Regions from separate parts of the Paenibacillus sp. FSL P4-0081 genome, predicted to be linked through region 2. Evidence: a T-box and tRNA genes for the amino acid it is inferred to sense, from the RefSeq annotation. Region 2 holds a T-box; the other holds one or more tRNA genes.
What was found. The T-box of region 2 lies ahead of P40081_RS29515 (arginine--tRNA ligase). A T-box ahead of a tRNA ligase gene usually reads a tRNA of that ligase, here a tRNA-Arg.
Positions count from the first base shown of each region.

Region 1: it has a tRNA-Arg gene. The T-box ahead of P40081_RS29515 (arginine--tRNA ligase) is inferred to sense a tRNA for this amino acid. The anticodon was not compared.

Region 1 covers NZ_CP009280.1:169,785-180,859, reverse strand. The annotation lists gene gpmI (2,3-bisphosphoglycerate-independent phosphoglycerate mutase) at 1-506, opposite strand, end outside; gene tpiA (triose-phosphate isomerase) at 509-1,264, opposite strand; gene P40081_RS00890 (phosphoglycerate kinase) at 1,298-2,479, opposite strand; gene gap (type I glyceraldehyde-3-phosphate dehydrogenase) at 2,597-3,607, opposite strand; gene P40081_RS00880 (sugar-binding transcriptional regulator) at 3,724-4,776, opposite strand; tRNA gene P40081_RS00875 (tRNA-Arg) at 5,108-5,182, shown strand; gene clpP (ATP-dependent Clp endopeptidase proteolytic subunit ClpP) at 5,376-5,972, shown strand; gene P40081_RS00865 (GDSL-type esterase/lipase family protein) at 6,059-6,697, opposite strand; gene P40081_RS00860 (PdaC/SigV domain-containing protein) at 6,853-7,959, opposite strand; gene P40081_RS00855 (SIMPL domain-containing protein) at 8,213-8,971, opposite strand; gene P40081_RS00850 (GNAT family N-acetyltransferase) at 9,067-9,603, opposite strand; gene P40081_RS00845 (HPr family phosphocarrier protein) at 9,676-9,945, opposite strand; gene whiA (DNA-binding protein WhiA) at 10,043-10,972, opposite strand; gene P40081_RS00835 (gluconeogenesis factor YvcK family protein) at 10,992-11,075, opposite strand, start outside.
Region 2 covers NZ_CP009280.1:6,945,658-6,956,732, reverse strand. The annotation lists gene P40081_RS29515 (arginine--tRNA ligase) at 583-2,580, opposite strand; T-box leader at 2,688-2,909, opposite strand; gene P40081_RS29510 (beta strand repeat-containing protein) at 3,104-5,980, shown strand; gene P40081_RS29505 (hypothetical protein) at 6,389-6,694, opposite strand; gene P40081_RS29500 (hypothetical protein) at 6,925-7,284, shown strand; gene P40081_RS29495 (exosporium glycoprotein BclB-related protein) at 7,325-8,899, shown strand; gene P40081_RS29490 (thioredoxin family protein) at 9,414-9,995, opposite strand; gene P40081_RS29485 (DEAD/DEAH box helicase) at 10,186-11,075, opposite strand, start outside.

The DNA.
Region 1 (11,075 bases), 1.6 Mb from region 2:
ACCAGTTCCTGAATGAACTTCTGTCCACTGTCGGGTGGTACGTCGCGGCCATCCATGAAGGCATGAATATAAACTTCATGCAAATCTTCTTTTTTGGCCAGATCGAGCATCGCGAACAGGTGGTTAATGTGACTGTGCACGCCGCCATCGGATACAAGTGCATAGAGGTGAAGCTTTTTGCCGGTTGTTTTGGCGCTTCTCACCGCAGCAACCAGCGTTTCGTTCTCGAAGAATTCCCCATCACGGATAGACTTATCGATGCGGGTCAGATCCTGGTATACGATCCGGCCTGCGCCGATGTTAAGGTGCCCTACTTCAGAGTTACCCATTTGTCCTTCCGGCAGACCTACAGCTTCACCGCAAGCGGTAAGTGTAGTGTTCGGATATTGTTTCAGGTAACGGTCGTAGTTCGGTTTGTTGGCTTGGGCAACTGCGTTGCCTTCATCCGTATTACGCAAACCGAAACCGTCCATGATGATTAGAGCTACAGGTTTTGGTGCTGACATTCTTATTTCGCCCCCTCAACGAGTGAAACGAAGGAAGCAGGCTGCAGGCTGGCACCGCCGACTAGAGCGCCGTCGATGTCGCTTTGACTCATGTACTCCGTTACATTCTCAGGCTTCACGCTGCCGCCGTATTGGATACGGACAGCTTCAGCAGTTGCTTCATCGTACAGGCCTTTTACAAGGGTACGGATGTAAGCAATAACTTCATTAGCATCCTGGGAAGTAGAGGACTTACCTGTACCAATAGCCCAGATAGGCTCATAAGCGATAACTACGCTTGCTGCCTGTTCCGCGCTAAGTCCGGCAAATGCCGCTTCAGTCTGCACTTTGCATACATCTTTAGTCTGGTCCGCTTCGCGCTCTTCGAGCTTTTCGCCTACACAGACAATTGGAGTAATACCATGGCGGAATGCCGCATGCATTTTTTTGTTAACGATTTCGTCCGTCTCGCCGAAGTATGCACGGCGTTCGGAGTGGCCGATAATAACGTATTCCACGCCGAGATCTTTCAGCATTACACCGCTGATCTCGCCTGTGTAAGCACCGTTATCTTCGAAGTGAAGGTTCTGAGCACCAATTTTGATGCTGGTGCCTTGTACCGCTGCAACAAGTGCAGGCAGGTTAGTGAATGGTGCGCAGATTACAGTCTCTACGCCTTCAACTTCCGCCTGGCCTTTGATTTCAGCGATGAAGCCTTCGGCTTCCGGAACGGTTTTGAACATTTTCCAGTTGCCGGCAATGATAGGTGTTCTACTCATAGTAATGGAATGCCTCCTTCTACCTTCTACGTCTTACTTGTCGTTCAGTGCTTCTACGCCTGGAAGTGCCTTACCTTCCATGAACTCGAGTGATGCGCCGCCGCCAGTGGAGATATGATCCATTTGGTCTGCGAGGTGGAATTTCTCAGCAGCTGCCGCGGAATCACCACCGCCGATAACTGTGTAGCCTTCGGTAGTTGCGCAAGCCTGGGCTACAGCAATTGTACCTTCAGCGAAGATATCAATTTCGAATACGCCCATAGGTCCGTTCCAAACAACCAGCTTGGAGTTTTTGATGATATCGGCATAAATTTCACGGGTTTTAGGACCGATGTCCAGACCTTCCCAGCCAGCAGGAATTTCAGTCACATCTACAATTTTGGTGTTGGCATCTGCGCCGAACTTGTCAGCGATAACTACGTCAACCGGAAGCACAAAGTTTTTGCCGAGTGCTTTGGCTTTTTCGATAAATCCAAGCGCAGCATCGATCTTGTCGTTGTCTACCAAAGAATTTCCGATTTCGTAACCTTGTGCTTTGGTGAAGGTGTAAGAAAGGCCGCCGCCAATCAATACGTTGTCAGCCAGAGTCAGCAGGTTGTCGATCACGTCAATTTTGTCTTTAACTTTGGATCCGCCGATGATCGCAGTGAAAGGACGTTCAGGATTGGACAGGGCTTTGCCCAGAACGGACAATTCCTTCTCCATCAGAAGGCCGGATACTGCAGGCAGGAAGTGAGCGATACCTTCTGTCGAAGCATGGGCACGGTGAGCCGCACCGAATGCGTCATTGACGAACAGGTCAGCCAGTTCAGCGAACTGCTTAGCCAGTTCAGGATCGTTCTTTTCTTCACCTTTATAGAAACGGACATTCTCAAGCACAAGCACGTCGCCTTCGTTCAGTTCAGCGATTTGTGCTTTTACCGCTTCGCCAATCGCTTCATCAGCTTTGGCTACCGGTTTGCCGAGCAATTCGGACAGACGTACAGCTGCGGAAGTCAACCGCATGGAATCGACGAATTCACCTTTAGGACGGCCCATATGGCTGGCCAGAATGACCTTTGCACCGTTCTCAATCAGGTATTTAATTGTTGGAAGGGTTTCGCGGATACGGGTATCATCAGTGATCTTACCGTCTTCCACTGGCACGTTGAAATCCACACGCACGAATACGCGTTTGCCTTTTACTTCTACATCACGGACACTTTTTTTGTTCATGATTAACATTTCCTCCACACCCAAAATTGGTTCATTCACGAATCCATTTCATTTAGAAAGAGCGGAAACAGACTTTCATTGTTTCCGCTCTATTGTACTGCCTATATAAAATCGGTATTATTGAGCAAGTTTAGCGAATTTCTCCAAAGTACGAACGAGCTGTGCAGTGTAGGACATTTCATTGTCATACCAAGCAACGGTCTTAACCAGTTGTTTGTCGCCAACAGTCAGAACTTTAGTTTGTGTAGCATCGAACAGGGAACCGAAAGTCATACCCTTGATGTCGGAAGATACGATTTCATCTTCAGTGTAGCCGTAAGTTTCCGGATCGGAAGCTTCTTTCATGGCTGCGTTGATTTCTTCAACAGTTACGCTCTTATCCAGAACAGTAACCAGCTCAGTCAGGGAACCAGTAGCTACAGGCACACGTTGTGCTGCACCGTCAAGTTTGCCTTTAAGTTCTGGAATTACCAGGCCGATTGCTTTTGCAGCACCGGTAGTGTTAGGGATGATGTTCTCAGCAGCAGCGCGGGCACGTCTGAAGTCGCCTTTAGCGTGTGGAGCATCAAGTGTATTCTGGTCACCTGTGTAAGCGTGGATAGTAGTCATCAAGCCTTCGATGATACCGAATTTGTCGTTCAGAACTTTGGCCATAGGAGCCAGACAGTTCGTTGTGCAAGATGCGCCGGAGATTACTGTTTCGCTACCGTCAAGGATGTCATCGTTAACGTTGTAAACAACAGTCTTCATGTCGCCTGTAGCTGGAGCGGAAATAACTACTTTCTTAGCTCCGCCTTTAAGGTGCTTTTCAGCTGCTTCTTTAGTTGTGAAGAAACCTGTGCATTCCAGAACGATATCAACGCCAAGCTCTCCCCAAGGAAGTTCTTCAGGGTTGCGGTTCGCCAGAACCTTAACATCTTTACCGTTAACTTTGAAGAAGCCGTCGTGAACTTCAACATCGCCTTGGAATTTACCTTGAGTTGTATCATATTTAAGCAAATGAGCAAGCATCTTAGCGTCAGTCAAGTCATTGATTGCTACCACTTCGATACCTTCTACATTTTGAATACGGCGGAATGCAAGGCGTCCAATACGTCCAAAACCGTTAATACCAACTTTTACACTCATTGAATAGTTCCTCCTAGATTTCGTTTTATTTATTCAAGACAAGCCGTGAGGCTCGTCAAGACAACAAGGTTAAGTATAATGCATAATACCTTTGCGCGCGTCCCATAAAATGGAATCTATAGGACCTCTTGCAATTGTTTGTCGATTTCTTTGCCGATTTCGATAGCAGCCGCCTCGTCTGTCACGAGAATATCCTCTTGGCCGAACCGCAGCATCGCATGAATGGCCTTAGCCTTGCGTTTGCCGCCGGCAATACCGATGACGACTTCTGTACGGATAATGTCTTCCAGGCGCAGCCCCATGGTCAGCATGGTATGAACCACCTCGCCATTCTCATTGAAATAATATCCGAACGATTCGGCTACCGCACCCTCGTCCTGAATCTCTGAGATGGTACCGGGGTCCAGCTTGCGGCGGTGAGTCATTTCAATGGCATCGCCAATTCCATGCACAATAATACGCGATCTGCGGATAATCTGCACAATCTCTCCAATATTGGAGTCCAGTGCGAGCGACTGATAGGCATCGCCGCTGAGCAGATCAGGCACATGCAGCAGACGGTAATTGGCACCAATCCGTTTGGCCATGGTCGAAGCAATGGTGTTGGCTTGGATCTCCATGCTCTCTCCCAGTCCTCCGCGCGCCGGAACTACCCAGGCGTTCTTATAGGAAAGGGATAGCGGCGGGGTCAACTGATCGGCCATTTCGGCCAGGGTCGATCCGCCTGTGACGGCAATCGTATCGTCACTGCGCAGTACACTGAGCAGTGCCTTCGAACCTGCACGCCCCAGTTCACGTTTGGTGAACAGCGAGGTCTCGCAGTCGCCAGGTACAACAACTACTTTACTGAGACCGTACGTAGTACGAATTTTCTCTTCCAGATCATCCAGGCCGAAGAGGCTCTTGGCGATCGGCTCCAGCAGGTCAAGCAGTCTGCGACCGGCTTCGCTAATGCGCATGCCGACGCTCTCGATCTCAATGAGCCCTTGCGATTTCAGAAGATCCGTCTCGGCGCGCAGCACCCGCTCGGTCATATCAAGCGAGGCGGCAAGCGTTCTGCGCCCAATAATATCGGACAGCATGATCTGATGTAGAATCGTATACCGTCTCTTAAGGGTTTCCATGAGATCAGGCAGAAGCTGCTTTTGGATTTCCAATAAATTACGCATGCTTTCACTCCTGCAACTTCGTCTTTCTCTTTTCCCTTGTTCGTGGTCTCAAAATGTCCCGGGTTAACTTTTTAAGTCCCACCCATATTCTACCCAAAACTGACGCCGAGTGCAAGTGTTCCGAGACTATAATTCTCAGACCCGTTTCATCTTATACATCTGCCGGTCTGTGAGAGGTAACCACGCCCTTAAGCACATGACTGAAAACCTCCATCACCTGACTGTCAAGTGGGAAGCTATCATCTGCCTGGGAGCCGGAAAAACTATTTTTTTGCACGACGGGTTTTACACGTTGCTTTTATGCAATAAGTGTATTATAATAACTTCTGTTGCGCCCGTGGTCCAATGGATATGACGTAGGCCTCCGAAGCCTGAGATCCAAGTTCGATTCTTGGCGGGCGCGCCATTATTTTCACTTTTGTACATAATTTAGCAATGCTTATATTATATTTAACCAAAGAGCCGCTTGATGGCTCTTTTTTTTGAATCTAAGTTTGACTTTCTTTGACTTTTTGTTTGAATTTGTTTATCATGTGGTTAATACGGTAACAGTAAAAAATGAACACATTCGAAGCACCAATTTCAAGGAGGTTTTCCACGTGAGTTATATTCCTATGGTAGTAGAACAGAGCAACCGCGGTGAGCGCGCTTATGACATCTATTCCCGCCTGCTGAAGGACCGCATCATTTTCCTTGGAACGGAGGTTAATGACGTGGTAGCCAATTCCATCATCGCACAAATGCTCTTCCTGGCTGCCGAGGATCCGGATAAGGATATTCACCTGTATGTAAACAGCCCTGGCGGTTCCATTACAGCGGGTATGGCTATATTTGATACAATGCAGTACATTAAACCGGATGTATCCACCATCTGTGTAGGGATGGCCGCTTCCATGGGTGCCTTCCTGCTGAACGCCGGCGCCAAGGGCAAGCGCTTTGCCTTGCCGAACAGCGAAATTATGATTCACCAGCCGCTCGGCGGTGCCCAGGGTCAGGCTTCGGATATCGAAATCCGCGCCCGCCGCATCATCAAGCTGCGCGAGAAGCTGAACCGTATCCTGTCCGAACGTACGGGCCAGCCGATCGAGAAGATCGAGAAGGATACCGACCGCGACTACTTCATGAGTGCTGCCGATGCAGCTGAATATGGCATTGTCGATAAAGTCATTGAGAAGACCTTGCCGACTGGCGTTTAATTTCTATACTTCATCAACACATAAAGAGGCTGCCACGGACCTACAGGTCTGCGGCAGCCTCTTTATTTGGCATATATACTGATGTTTCACCTCAAGGTTCCATATCCCAGGGCATCCAGCTTTCCGGCAATCACCCGGTAGCCCCTGCCGTTCGGATGGATATGATCCAGGAACAGCAGCCCCCGCTCATTGCCGGCAAATTCATGATAAATGGAAGCAAACCCCACAACATAACTGCTGTAGCCGGCAGCATAGCGGTTGAACTGCCGCACCCAATCTGTAGCCGCATCCACCTGAGGATACGGATTATAGAGACCTACAATCCGGATAATGTAAGGACTTCGCGTACCCGCCTTCAGCTGTGCCAGAGTATTCATAATATCACTGAAATTCCGTTTGCATTCCCGGAGCGCTTTTTGCAGATATCCATTCAGCTCACCTGGCCTCCCCGCTGCGGCTTTGGCGGCCTTAATCAGATCATTGCCGCCAATAGAGACGGTGATGATCTCCGCATCCTTAACCGCAGAACGAAAGCCGCCATCTGTCTTGAGACGCTGCTCCAGCCCTGCTGTTGTCAGACCGTTCACTCCAAGATTCGCTGAAGCAACCGGAGTCTGCAGCCGCCCTTCCGCCATCCGGCGGTAGACGGGGACAAATCCGTTCCCGGGCAGCGCCCCGAACCCGGTCGTTAATGAATCTCCAATGGCCGTATACTGATAGACCATAGCCTTCCCTCCCCGCTATAAGCTGCTTGCTTTCTTTAGCTTATGACTGCCCGGGGGATGTGGTAACGGCAGGGCGGCCTTAATAGGCCCGCAAAAAAATCCTGCCCTCATGTCTCCGGAGGAAACGCATGGGCAGGATATATGAAACTACTATATTATTTCAGTGCAGCGAACGGACTGCTTCCGTCCGGCAGCAGCTCTTTGAAGCTGAAGATTACCTCCGGGAAGCCTGTAGCGTATGCAGTATACTCATATTGCTGGAAGAAGAGCACGGCTTTGCCCTCTTTCAGATAGAAGTATTTCTCTGTATTCAGGCCTGTGAATCCTCCCAGATAACCTCCGTTTGCTTTGATTTCAGTAGATACCTTGGCATTCAGCTGTTTCTTGTAGTTAGGATTAGCCTTGAACAAATCCCCCAGCAGCAGGCGTTTACCGTCTTTAAGTGAGAAGGTAAAGGCATTGCGGATAGTCGATCCATGTGCACCGCCGGTATATCCGTATTGATTCGTGATCAGACTGAGCACGCCGTCCTGATTATAAGTGACCACATAACCGCCTTCGAATTCATACGGACGGTCGTCCTCGGATTTAAGGGAGATTTGATCTTCGGCGTAAGCCGCGTATTTCTGAATCGTCTGTTTGATTGTATCATTGATTGCCTTCTCAGCCTCGCTACTTGCAAGACCGCTGACCTGTGGATAATCCAGCTTGATTGGTGCATCTTTATGGTCCTTAACATAGCTCTCAGTCTTTATAGTTACCGCATTTTGCGTTCTCTTCATCACATTGAGCCGTCCCGTAGCGGCACTCCAGTCACCCTTGTAGCCTAAGTAATCGCTGAGCAGGTCAAACGAAACATAGAAGCGGTTATCCATATTCTTCACTTCATATTCGCCGATAAAATAATTGTTCACTTTAATCGTAGTATAGTATTCAGTAACCGTCAGTTTAGTTTGTGTAGTACCTGTACCGATGGTATACGTCTTCTCTGCTTTATCATAAGATAGCGGCATCCCCAGCGCATCGCGCATAAACGTTACCGGAATCCATACCTTTCCGTCCTGGAAAAGCCCCTTCTGCGCTGCAATCTTGCCGTTTACCTTCAGTACTACCGGGGAGGATGCAGCCTTCACCTGAGCAGCTGCTGGAGCTGCCTGAGTTATACCTGCCGGTATTGCGGCTCCACCGAGCAGCATTCCCGCTGCAATCATTCCTGCGCCCCATTTACGGGCGTATTTCTTCGAAGTATCATTCATTTTCATTGTTGTTCTTCCCCTTCCGCTGGTGCGATGTATTATGACGTGATGTGTTCCCTCAGCTTCACTCTTCCTATTATAGGGATAAGAAGGTCGGCGGATGTTACAATGCGCTTTACAGTTTCTTAAGGATTGAAGAGTCTTTCTATCAACCTTATTACATTTATTTAAACAATTTGAGAGATTTCAACGAAAATTTCTCCTAAAAAAGGCGCCGCCCTGCCATAAACAGCAGAGCAAGCGCCTCTTCGCGGTCACTTTATTTCAATTCATAGGTTACGCTCAGCTGAGTGGTTACTTTAACTTCTCCGGGTTCAACGGAGCTTCCGGCAGCTGAATCATTCGCTGCTTTGGACATGGCGGCCTGTTCAACGAAGACAACCGGGTTATTCCCGTCGTCGTTCTGAATGACCGTTACCACCTGCCCGAGTCCGCGTTTCGCCGCTTTAGCAATCGCTGCCGCTTTTACATCTGCATTCTGCATTGCTTTTTCGATAACCTGTGCTTCAAAGGCTGATGGATCTTCGATCGCAAAGCTTGCATTGCCGATATTGTTCGCGCCTGCCGTCGATGCTGCATCCAGCAATTGTCCGACCTTAGTCAGATCACGGTAGGAAATCTTCAGCGTATGCTGGGCATTATAGCCTTTAACCTGCTGGCCTTCCTTTTCGCTATAGACGTAATTAGGCTGTACATAGAACTGCGTGCTCTGAATATCCTTGTCCGCAATTCCCCAGGTTGTTTTGAATAATGCAGTCAGCTTCGCAATCTTTGCCGCGGTACCCTTCTGCGCCTCTTGTGCAGTATCAGCCGTGGTAGTTACCCCGATGGAGAGATAGACGATATCCGGTTTGATCGCAAGTTCACCTTTACCGACTACGTTCACAATATTCTTCTGCACCTCATCGGCAGCGTAAGCCTTTTCAGGACCTTTTAGCACCCCGCTCAGCCCCATTCCTCCTATAATCAAGCTTCCTGCCAGCAGCACTGCTCCGATTGATTTGCCAAATTTCATCATGCTTGCCATCCCCTTTCGTTTCTTTAAGTTGTTGGTACCCTCTAGACGGACCAGCATGGCAAAAGTTGCATATCCTATGTACGTTATTTAATAATTTATTCCGTCTCTATCCAGAAACGCCGGATGACATTTCCGTCCTCCTCAATATATTCGCTATCCTCTACTCCGCCATTCTTGCGGATCGTCCGTTCCGATGCTGTATTGACGGCGTCGCAGACCACGAGTGCCTTCTCTATACCCAGTTCAGCAGCTTTCACGAGGGCCTGCTTCAGAAGTTCACTGGCATACCCCTGTTTGCGCTCCGAAGGGACCACGCCATAGCCGATATGCCCGCCTGTACGGAGTAACGCTTCCGTCAACCGGTGTCTGATGTTCACGGCAGCCACCACCCGCTGATCCGTTGTCACCAGCCAGAAGGTTGAACTGCTCACCCATCCGTCTTTGATATTCACACCGCCGGCATGCTCACGCAGAGACTGAAGCATCCCGGCAAAGTCAGCAGGATCGATCTCGACTACCCAGGGAACGAATGATTCTCCGCTGGTCTTCCACTCTTCATAAAATGCCAGATAGGGCTCTCTGAGAGCTTCTGTAGGCTCCACTAATGTTACCTCACTGCCTTGGATCTGCATCTGTGTATCTCCCCTTATACATAAATAATATGAAAAAAAGCCCCTAAGGGCTTTCGGTAAGACGTGTACCATTTATTGATTCTCGAGTTCTTCCTTACTTACAAGACTTGTCAAAGCGGTTACAGCTTGTTCCGCATCTGCGCCATCTGCGCTGATATAAATCTCCGTACCGGAACTGATCGCAAGGCTCATAATGCCCATGATACTTTTGGCGTTAACTTTTTTATCGTCTTTTTCCACGAAAATCTCCGACGAAAACTTATTAGCTTCTTGCACAAACAATGCTGCCGGCCGAGCATGGAGCCCCGTCTTCAACCGAACAACTACCGGGTGCTTTGTCATGAAACGCTTACCCCCTATTTGAGATCTGCCCAAAAATTTCACATTAATTTTATAATATTATATCATTATAACCTCTACCGCACTAGAAAAAAAATAATCAACTGCCCCGCACCTTGTCAGCCAGCTCATCAATTTTGCGCAAACGGTGGTTTACGCCTGATTTACTGACGGTGCCGCCCAGCATATCGCCAACTTCCTTCAGGTTGATATCCGGGTGTGCAAGTCTGATTTCCGCAACCTCACGCAGCTTATCCGGCAAGCTTTCCAGTCCCACCTCACGCTGCAGCAGCTTGATATTCTCAATCTGGCGTACCGCGGCGCTGATCGTTTTGTTAAGATTGGCCGTTTCGCAGTTGACGATCCGGTTAACGGAGTTACGCATATCGCGCATGATCCGTACGTCCTCGAATTTGAACAGTGCCTGATGGGCTCCGATCAAACTTAAGAATTCAATAATCTTCTCGCCTTCCTTGATGTATAGGATGAAGCCTTTCTTGCGTTCTATGCAGCGGGCATTCAGGTGAAATTCACCAGCCAGCTCCACGAGCGCCTTGCAGTGCTCCTCATACATCGAAGCGATTTCCAGGTGATACGAGGAACCCTCCGGATTATTCACTGAGCCGCCAGCCATGAAGGCCCCGCGCAGGTAAGCACGCTTGCAGCAGTTCTTGCCGACGATTTCATCATCGATCCCATCGGTGAAGATGAAGCCTTCCGAGACAATCCGCAGATCCTTCAGGATCTCCTGAACCCGGTTTGGGATTCTTACGATATAGACGTTATTCTTCTTCAAACGCATTTTTTTACGCACGAGCAGCTCGATATGGACCTGGTAATATTTCTTAAGTAAAGAATATACCCGCCTTGCAATCGCGGCGTTCTCCGTCGAAATGTCGAGAACAACCTTTTTGCTCGAAAGCTGCACCGAACCATTCATCCGGATCAGCGCTGACATTTCCGCTTTCTCACAGCAGGGCTGGCTCTCGACCATCGTCAGCTCTTTTTTGGTAAGGGCCGCAAAAGACAAGGGGCTCACCTCTTTCATGTTAACTCTTTCTGTCAATCCAATCCTGAACCAGCTGGAAAATATGGTGGCTAAGCTTATCTGTATCATGCCGCAAATAGGTTTT
Region 2 (11,075 bases):
TTTGGCTGTATCCCTTCCGGGACGTCAAGTAACAGCCTTCCTTCGGGAAGGCTGTTTTGTTGTCCGGGGGGATGAGAACCCTAGGCGCCAGCCGGGGACGTTGGAGCATAAGCTTCGATAGGAACACATCGCAATCAGCCGAAGTGTGGCTGTATCCCTTCCGGGACGTCAAGTAACAGCCTTCCTTCGGGAAGGCTGTTTTGTTGTCCGGGGGGATGAGAAGCCTAGGCGCCAGCCGGGGACGTTGGAGCATAAGCTTCGATAGGAACACATCGCAATCAGCCGAAATTTGGCTGTATCCCTTCCGGGACGTCAAGTAACAGCCCTCCTTCGGGAAGGCTGTTTTGTCGTCCGGAGGATGAGAAGCCGGGCGGCAGCGGGGATACCCAAGCGTCTGAGCATTCAAGTCACTCTTTGTACAGCCATCCGCTAGACTATTACTATTGTTACTCAAACCCAAACCCCCGCTCGCCTACAGCGATCCCCCAAGTAACCAACATCATTTTCACCCGATGAGTACAGTTATCTATTATAAGCCCTACTTGAACTATGCGGGACTCTCTACCGCTTCTTCGTCCCAGCTTACATCCGCTCCGGCTTAGGCAGACCGAGTACATCCAGCGCCTCGCCTAAAGTATCGGTGAAGCTCCGGGTTAGCCATAGACGGAAGGCTACGCTGGAAGCCTCTCCTTTGAGGATCGGGCAGGCGGAGTAGAAATTGCTGAACAGTACGGCCAGACTGTGCGCATAGTTACAGATCGTATTCGGCGTAAGCTCCCGGCTTGCCGTATATAGGGTGTCCTGCCACAGGCTGAGCTGTCTCAGCAGGGCGAGCTCGGCTGCCTCAAGCTGCGGCGGAAAGAGCGGAAGCCCGCCATGCGCGTTGCTCCCGTCAGGCCCGCTGCTCGCGCTATGCTTGCTGCTCCCGTTATCCCCGCTATTCCCGTGTCCCCCGTACTCCCGGCTCCCGCCATGCTCGTTGCCGCCGCTATTTCCGGTACCTCTCTCCGCCAAGGCGCTGCCTTTACTGAGCACACGGCTTGCCCGGGCATAGGCATACATCAGATAAACGCCAGTGTTGCCGGAAATCTCCATGGCCTGTTTGAAGTCAAACACAATCTCTGTACCCAGATTGAAGCGCAGCAGATAGTAGCGGATGGCAGCGGTGGCGATGAGCCGGCTGGACAGGCCGTTTTTGTCGGAACGGGTAGCCTCAATGGAATGCTCCATAAGCCGGACCAGCTCGGTAACCTTGATGCCGATGCCCTGGCGTCCGGACATGGCGTAGGAGCTTTTGCCGGCGGAGGTATCAATACCAAGTTCAGCGGCGGAAGCCGGACTTAGCGAAACTACACCATAACTTACATGATGCAGCCGATCCGCCTGCTCGCTGTAGCCCAGTGCCTGGAAGGCCTGCTTTACCATCGCCTGCGGATACTCCTGTCTGTAGTCGATCACGTTCACGACCTTGTCTGCGCGTCCAAAAGGCAGCGTCTCACCCCTCAAGCCGGTCGTCCACAGCCCGCTGCCAAACTCGCTGTAGGCAAAATCCTTGTCCAAGAGGCCGAATTTCCACAGATGATAAGCGATATCCTTGGCCGTATAGGTCAAAATCCCATTCGAGCGCACCAGCACCTTATCCTTCAGATGCTCCTCTTCTGTCTCCTGTGTCTCCTGTGCGCCAGTGCCAGCGGATTGCTTCAGAATCCAGCAGCCGGCCAGCTTGCCTTCCTTCTCCTGAACGAACACATCTGTCTGCGACAAAAGGGCGAAGGCGGAAGACCAGAAGCCTTCTTTCAGAATACTGCTCTCCCAGACCAGCAGGTCGTAGTGAATGCCGAAGCTGCGCATCTCCTCCACATGCTCTTTTACAATCTGTCCGGCGACAAGGTTGCCAATCCAGGCGGTATTGCCATGCCCCTCTTCCAGCGCGTGAAGAATTTCAGTCCGTTTATTTACACTTTCAGGATGCTCCGCGTACTCCTTGTTGATCTCAGCGTAAATATCCCAGCAGTAATCTCCGAAACGGACATGCTCCCCGGCAAGCGGGACATTCAAAAGGCCGACTACAGTATCTGCAAGCTGATTGCCGAGATCATCCACGTAGTTATGTACCTCGACCGTATAGCCGGTTTTTCTCAAAATTCTAACCAGTGCATCCCCGATACAGGAGTTTCTCAGGTGTCCTATGTGCATGCTCTTATTCGGATTAACGCTAGTATGCTCTACAATAACCTTCTCACCGCCAGCCTGCGGAATTGCAAAATCAGTCTGGGCCCACACCTGCCAATCGATGTACATATTAATGAAACCCGGCGGCGCAACCTCGATTCTCTGCAGCAGTCCGTTTACGGAGCCCGATGACTTCAGCTCGGCGATGATCAGTTCTGCGATGACGGCCGGGGCTTTGCGTAGGGTACGGGCCAGCTGCATGGCTATATTGCTGGAGTAGTCCCCATGGTCCGCATTCGCAGGCTGCTCTAGAGCCACTTTTACCGCAGAACTGCCGGGAATCCCCAGGCCTTCAGATACTTTGTGAATACATTGTTCCAGACTGTCTTTAATTAGCTCGCTTAACATGAATAAGTACCTCCCGAAATAGTTGTGAATGGTGTAAGCAGTGGCTGAGGGCGGAAGACTTCAAGGGTCCGTAAGGTGAAAAAAACAACAAAAAAAGCCTTCGTCTCAAAAGAGACGAGGCTTATGCGCTCGCGGTACCACTCTCGTTGCTGAACCTACAGTTCAACCACCTTACAGGTTAACGGTCTTTAGCCGGGGCTTCCTACTCTTAAGGTTCAGAAGTCCATCTCACGGGTGCGCTTCATAATCCTGATCTGTACCGGCTTACACTCTCCCGGCTCGCTGGGGACTAGATTCAGGGACATTACTCTCCCGGTCATCGATTCAATATGATTTTTATCAGTATAGCGAATTTCTGGAAGAAAGCAATAGCGGAATGTCAAGCGGAACCTTGTTTCCGGAAAATGCAACCCATAACATCCGGTATTTGCAATAGATATCCGGCTTTGTCCACACCTCCGGTGATGGCTCGAATATAGTAAGTTGTTATCACTATTAAAATATTCGGAGAGGAGAAATCAAGATGAGCTTTTTATCTACAGGACCGATTGAGAATAATGCGGTAGGCGGGCTTAGACCCACTCAGCAGATCACGGTCAAAATCGATAACCGAAGTGATACCATGTCTTCCTTTGTGACGGTAGAGGGTTACTATCTGGATGGAATCCGCACGCTATATGTCAGCGAAACGCTGAATGTGCTGCCTAATCAGGTATTGACTACCACGTACTATGCGGATCTGGATGCATTTGAGTTTGTTTTTGTCACTTCGGGAACCATTGATGAACAGGTGCAAGTCTCAGTCTGGGGAAAAAATAGCTCAGGCGGCTTAGTAACGCCACACCGCCTGGTTTCTGCTGAACTTCTGGGAGCTATCACAGGATTGACGGGCATCACAGGCGCGACCGGGGTTACGGGTGCGACAGGCGCAGCCGGAGCGACCGGGGTTACCGGTGCAACAGGTGTAGCTGGTGCGACCGGGGTTACAGGTGCGACGGGCACGGCAGGAGCGACTGGGGTTACGGGTGCGACAGGCGAAGCAGGAGCAACTGGGGTTACAGGTGCGACGGGCGTAGCAGGAGCGACTGGGGTTACGGGTGCGACGGGCGTAGCAGGAGCAACTGGGGTTACAGGTGCGACAGGCGTAGTTGGTGCGACTGGGGTTACAGGTGCGACAGGCACAGCAGGAGCGACTGGGGTTACAGGTGCGACGGGTATAGCAGGAGCAACTGGGGTTACGGGAGCGACAGGCACAGCAGGAGCGACTGGGAGTACAGGAGTGACGGGCATCACAGGCGCGACCGGGGTTACGGGTGCGACAGGCGCAGCCGGAGCGACCGGGGTTACCGGTGCAACAGGCGTAGCTGGTGCGACCGGGGTTACAGGTGCGACGGGCACAGCCGGAGCGACTGGGGTTACAGGTGCGACAGGCATAGCTGGCGCAACTGGGGTTACCGGTGCGACGGGCGTAGCAGGAGCAACTGGGGTTACGGGAGTGACGGGCGAAGCAGGAGCGACTGGGGTTACAGGTGCGACAGGCGCAGCAGGAGCAACTGGGGTTACAGGTGCGACGGGCGCAGCAGGAGCAACTGGGGTTACAGGTGCGACGGGCGTAGCAGGAGCGACTGGGGTTACGGGTGCGACGGGCGAAGTAGGCGCGACTGGGGTTACGGGAGCGACGGGCGAAGCAGGAGCGACTGGGGTTACGGGTGCAACCGGGGTTACGGGAGCGACGGGCGAAGCTGGTGCGACCGGGGTTACGGGTGCGACGGGCGTAGCAGGAGCAACTGGGGTTACGGGAGTGACGGGCGAAGCAGGAGCAACTGGGGTTACAGGTGCGACAGGCACAGCTGGCGCGACCGGGGTTACAGGTGCGACGGGCGTAGCTGGAGCAACTGGGGTTACCGGTGCGACAGGCACAGCTGGCGCGACCGGGGTTACAGGTGCGACAGGCACAGCAGGAGCGACTGGGGTTACAGGTGCGACAGGCACAGCAGGAGCGACTGGGGTTACAGGTGCGACAGGCACAGCAGGAGCGACCGGGGTTACAGGTGCGACAGGCACAGCAGGAGCGACCGGGGTTACGGGTGCGACGGGCGAAGCAGGAGCAACTGGGGTTACGGGAGCGACGGGCGAAGTAGGCGCGACTGGGGTTACGGGTGCGACGGGCGAAGCTGGGGCGACCGGGGTTACAGGTGCGACAGGCACAGCAGGCGCGACTGGGGTTACGGGTGCGACGGGCACAGCAGGAGCGACTGGGGTTACCGGTGCGACGGGCGTAGCAGGAGCGACTGGGGTTACGGGTGCGACAGGCACAGTTGGAGCGACTGGGGTTACCGGTGCGACAGGCACAGCAGGAGCGACTGGGGTTACAGGTGCGACGGGTATAGCAGGCGCGACCGGGGTTACAGGTGCGACAGGCATAGCTGGCGCAACTGGGGTTACAGGTACGGGTATAGCAGGAGCGACTGGGGTTACGGGAGCGACAGGCGAAGTTGGCGCGACCGGGGTTACAGGTGCGACAGGCGAAGCAGGAGCGACTGGGGTTACAGGTGCGACAGGCGAAGCAGGAGCGACTGGGGTTACAGGTGCGACGGGCACAGCAGGAGCGACCGGGGTTACAGGTGCGACAGGCGCAGCCGGAGCGACTGGGGTTACGGGAGCGACAGGCGAAGCAGGAGCGACTGGGGTTACAGGAGCGACGGGCATCACAGGCGCGACCGGGGTTACAGGTGCGACAGGCGAAGCAGGAGCGACTGGGGTTACAGGTGCGACGGGCATCACAGGCGCGACTGGGGTTACGGGTGCGACAGGCGAAGCAGGAGCAACTGGGGTTACGGGAGCGACGGGCGAAGTAGGCGCAACTGGGGTTACCGGTGCGACAGGCGCAGCTGGAGCGACCGGGGTTACGGGTGCGACGGGCGTAGCAGGAGCGACTGGGGTTACGGGTGCGACGGGAATCACAGGTGCGACAGGAACCAGTCCGGCTGGTCTTTCCGAGTATGCGTATATTTATAATTTGGCTGCCCAAACGGTTCCATTGGAGGCCGATGTCACTTTTAGTAATAATGGTCCCATAATTGGGGCGATTACACACACGCCAGGGAGCTCTGTGATTACTATAGGTACTGCTGGAGATTATGCAGTCTGGTTCAACGCAACGGGAGTGGAGCCCAATCAATTTTCACTTTTTCAAAATGGTACTTCTGTTGCAGGCGGCATATATGGTTCCGGCGCCGGAACTCAGGCCAATCCCGGAATGGTGATTGTTGTAGCGGCAGCGGGAGATTCCCTGACTCTGCGCAATCATTCCAGTTCAGCGGCAATTACGCTGCAGACGCTGTCAGGCGGAACACAAGCCAATGCCAACGCCTCTATCCTGATTCAAAAAATAAACTAAGCTTGGCAGAGTAGAATTCAGAGATATTCGGATTTCAGTGAAGCTAAATAGCCCGTCACCGATGGATTGTCGGTGACGGGCTGCTTAAACTTACCAGGCGTTTTGATCCCTGCCTCACAAACAGGGTACAGTCCCCAGTAAAGTTAAGGCAGCTTTTTGTATCATAAGTAATCACATGGATGCCGCTTGGCAATGGACTACAAAGCCAGCTCGGCAAGCAGACCTCTTCAGAATCTCTGATAGAGGAAATGCCTAGTCCGCAGTAGGCGCACCGGTCAGATTCTTGATGTCCGTAGAACCATAAATCAGCAGGGCAATTACAATCACCAGCAGCAGACCACCGGCGAAACCCTCCCCGTCAAAACTGTCCATATCCCCGCGCCTCACTTTCACTTTCTAATTAGGTGGTCAGGAGTTTTCGGCTTTCTTTTTCAAAGCGGTCATAATCTCGTTCAGGGTGAGACTGCTGTTGTCATCAAGGAAGCTGACCAGCTTATCGACGTTGTCGTTGCTCAGATCACTTAAGGTTTTATATTTGCCTACCAGACTGACGAACATGGATGCGTCCGTGTACATCTGGATGGAGTCTACTTTCAGCTTGCCGGTCAAAAGAAGGGCAGCCACGGCGAACTCAAGCCCTTTTGGAGTTTGTGTTTTGGAGCTGGCTGGTGGTTTTTTGGCGGCAGGTCTCTTTCCTTTTCCAGGAGGGGGCATGGGACTCCCTTCTTCCGTTGGTCATTCTGCAGGAAAGCGGCAGCAAGGGCGGTCTCTCCTTAATTAAAAGATATGCGCCCCCGCAGATATTGGTGAATGGAACCTGTCTTATGTCCACACCGACCGGAGGACGCCAGAATATTATTATATTGTGCGATTAAAGATCAACCGTCGCTAGTAACTGAGTTTCACGCCGTAAATGCTAGATATGGAAGGAGGGATGAGACGGGATGCCGATTTTATCAACAGGACCTATCGAGAACAATGCCGTTTCGGGAATAAGACCTACGCAGACAGTTACGGTAAAGCTGGTGAAGCGTGATGGCATGGTAGGCTCTTCAGTCAGTATTCAGGGCTACTTGCTGGGAGCGACAAGAATATTGTATGTAAGTGAGGTTATTAATATTGCTCCGAATGAAGTGGTAACCAGGGATTACTTTGCCGATTTGGATGCGTTCGAATTTATTTTTACGATCGGAGAAGCAACCGGGGAGGAGATCGGGATTTCAGTATGGGGCAAGTCTTCTACCGGCCAGCTGGTGAATGCCCATCGCATTGTTACACATGAGAAATTAAGCTCCGAAGTATAGAGATTCATCCTATTCTACTAGGAAAAGGAGTGCTGAAACGATGAGTTTTTTATCCACGGGACCGATAGAAAATAATATGGTTGGCGGTGTGAGACCAACTACCCAGGTTACAGTCAGAATTGATAACCGCAGTGATATCACTGCCTCCACAGTATCGGTTCAGGGATACTATTTGAGTGGCGGCGTCAGAAACCTGTATGTCAGCGAGGCGATCGATGTTGCTCCGAATCAATCGATAACCACTACCTACTTTGCTGATCTGGATGGTTTAGAGTTTACTTTCTTAACACCTGCCACTGTGAATGATCCGGTCCAGATTTCGCTCTGGGGTAAGAGCAGCACCGGGGCACTGGTAACCGCGCACCGTCTGGTTTCTGCAGAACTGCTGGGCGAAATCTTCGGTATTACCGGAGCAACGGGTGCCACCGGAGCTCAAGGCGCCACAGGAGCGACAGGTTCGGGTGGCGGAGCTACCGGTGCCACAGGTGCAGCAGGAGCAACAGGTGCCACCGGGGCTCAAGGCGCTACAGGAGCGACGGGTTCTGGCGGCGGAGCGACTGGGGCTACTGGAGCAACAGGCACAGCTGGAGCGACTGGGGTTACGGGTGCGACAGGCACAGCCGGAGCGACTGGGGTTACCGGCGCGACAGGCACAGCCGGAGCGACCGGGGTTACGGGTGCGACAGGCACAGCCGGAGCGACTGGGGTTACGGGTGCGACAGGCACAGCCGGAGCGACTGGGGTTACCGGCGCAACAGGCACAGCTGGAGCGACTGGGGTTACCGGCGCGACAGGCACAGCGGGAGCGACTGGGGTTACCGGCGCAACAGGCACAGCTGGAGCGACTGGGGTTACCGGCGCGACAGGCACAGCTGGAGCGACCGGGGTTACTGGAGCGACAGGCACAGCCGGAGCGACTGGGGTTACCGGCGCAACAGGCACAGCTGGAGCGACTGGGGTTACTGGAGCGACAGGCACAGCTGGAGCGACTGGGGTTACCGGTGCGACAGGCACAGCTGGAGCGACTGGGGTTACTGGAGCGACAGGCACAGCTGGGGTTACCGGTGTTACTGGCGCGACAGGGGCAACGGGTTCAGGGGCAATCATTCCGTATGCTTCCGGCCTTCCAGTATCTTTGACAACGGTACTCGGCGGACTCTTGAATACGTCCAGTCTTGTAGGTTTTGGCAGCAGCTCTGCAGGTGTTAGTGTTACAGGCGGGATCATTGATTTGACAGGTGCGGCTGGAACCTTACTCAACTTTGCCTTCTCAGTACCGCGTGCAGGCACCATTACCTCACTGGCAGGCTATTTCAGTACGACTGCGGGACTTAGCTTAGTGGGTTCAACCGTAACCATAACTGCGAGATTATTCCAATCGACTACACCCAATAATAGCTTCACGGCAGTACCGGGCGCCACAGTAACTTTAGCTCCGCCATTGACAGGAGTTCTTTCCCTCGGTACGATCAGCAGCGGTCTGACTACCGGGCTTAGTATACCGGTAACTGCCGGCACTCGTTTGCTGATGGTCTTCTCGGCAACGGTATCAGCCGGAATTGATGTAGCGACAACGGTTGCCGGTTATGCCAGCGGTGGAGTTACAATTGTCTAAACCCGGCGCTGCAAGCCAAAAGAAATAAAACAGGGATGCTCCCAAGCCTATAGGCTCAGGAGCGTCCCTGTTTTATTTACATAGAGCACTCAATTGTAGTTGTATATTTGTACTTCTGTATAGCTAATGTTGAAGTAGGGGGGGCTGATTTCATCCGTTGTTGGTGGCACAGATCAGGTAACTTTATTAAAATCCTGCACAGAATACAACATTCCCCCCCATTAACACGCCCTAAATCTATAATTGTTGTACAAAAGGCAGCAATTCCCTCGTTCCAGGCCGATCAACGAAGCTATTGTTGTATTTCATACAACAATCCTCCCGCACACCCAGGTATCTAGGGATCAGAGTTGCAAAACGTACAACATTTATGCCTTCGTGCGTACTAAGAAGCCTACATTCTGCCGGCAATGAATTGTGTGTAAGGAATTAACAAATTCCTCTCGTCCCGCCGCGATTAACCAGTAAGCTGGTTAGGTTGTTGTCATAAGTGTGGTTTATATAGCCGGCCGTGTTACACCAGATCGCAAGCCTCAGCCGGCATCCAGTGGGCATCCTGGCCGTCCCATTTCACATTGCAGCCGATCGGGTTGGTCAGGGGTTCACTGACCGGTTGCCCGGATACCAGCTCTGTCAGGGCGTTATCCAGATTGTTGACGGTCAGCTTGCCGGTCTCGCGCGGATTATCAACGCCGCGTCCGGTGTAGACCAGCTTGCGGGCTTCATCGAAGATATAGAAGTGGGGCGTGCGCAGTGCGCCATAGGCCCGGGCGGTCTCTTGCGTATCGTCACGCAGATAAGTCCAAGGGAACTTATGCTCCTCCATCCGGGCAACCATATGCTCGAACGAATCATCGGGATGCGTGGTTTCACTGTTGGCATTGATGCCAACGAATTGGACACCCTGATCGCGGAATTTCTCCGCTGCCTCACGGGTAAGCTCATCGGAACCGACTACAAACGGGCAATGATTGCAGGTGAAAAAAACAACCAGGAACCTGGCGGACGCGAATTGCTCCAGGGAATAAGTCTGTCCGTCCGTCGCCTTCAGGGCGAAGTCAGGGGCTGAGTCTCCAAGCGCCAACGTAAAGCTCATTTACAAGCACCTCCTGAATAAGATACAAGCCTTCCCTTGTATTATACCGGACTTGCCAAACGCTTCCAAACTGAGCAAGATTACCTTCATTCCCCAAGCATCACAGGAGATCTTCAGCATGATTGTACTTTATACAACAGAAGTCGTGAGATTTGGCGCAGAAAGCTATTCTATTGCAAGCCTGCCGTTGTCATATCGCGAGTATCTCGCGGATGTCCTGCTCGCTCAGGCTGGACAGGGCTTCCTGTCCCGGCTGAATTACTTCATCAATCAGATTCTTCTTCTTCTGCTGCAGCTCGTACATCTTGTCTTCTACGGTTCCCTGCGCAACCAGGCGGATGACCTGCACGACCTTCTTCTGTCCGATCCGGTGGGCGCGGTCAGCAGCCTGCTGCTCGACAGCCGGATTCCACCACAGATCGTAGAGAATGACCGTGTCGGCTCCGGTCAGATTAAGGCCGGTGCCGCCCGCCTTCAGCGAGATCAGGAATAGATCACGTTCCCCTTCATTGAAACGGGTGCACAGCTGGGTACGCTGGGAAGCCGGTGTTTGTCCGTCCAGATAGAAGTGCGGCACACCCAGCAGGGCCAGTTCGCGCCCGATCATCCCCAGCATTTGCGTGAACTGTGAGAAGATCAGCATCCGTTTGCCGGAGCTGCGGCATTCGTCGATAATCTCCAGCAGCTGTTCGAATTTGCCCGATCCTCCAGTGTACCCGTCCACGAACAGGGAGGGGTGGCAGCACAGCTGGCGCAGCCGGGTGAGACCGGCGAGGACTTTGATCCGGCCGTTGCCGAAGCTGTCGCTGTCCAGATGCTTGAGCGCTTCCTTGCGCAGTCTGGCCAAATAAGCGACGTAGAGCCTTTTCTGCTCCGGCAGCAGCTCAGAGGCCTGCAGTGATTCGATTTTGTCCGGCAGCTCCTTCAGGACATCGCTTTTGAGGCGGCGCAGCAGGAAGGGGCGGATACGCTTTGCCACAGTCTCCCGGGGAAGGTCATGGAAGGCCTTCTTGCCGGGGAACAGCCCGGGAAATACCACGCCGAAGATTGACCACAGATCCTCGAGCGCATTCTCCACCG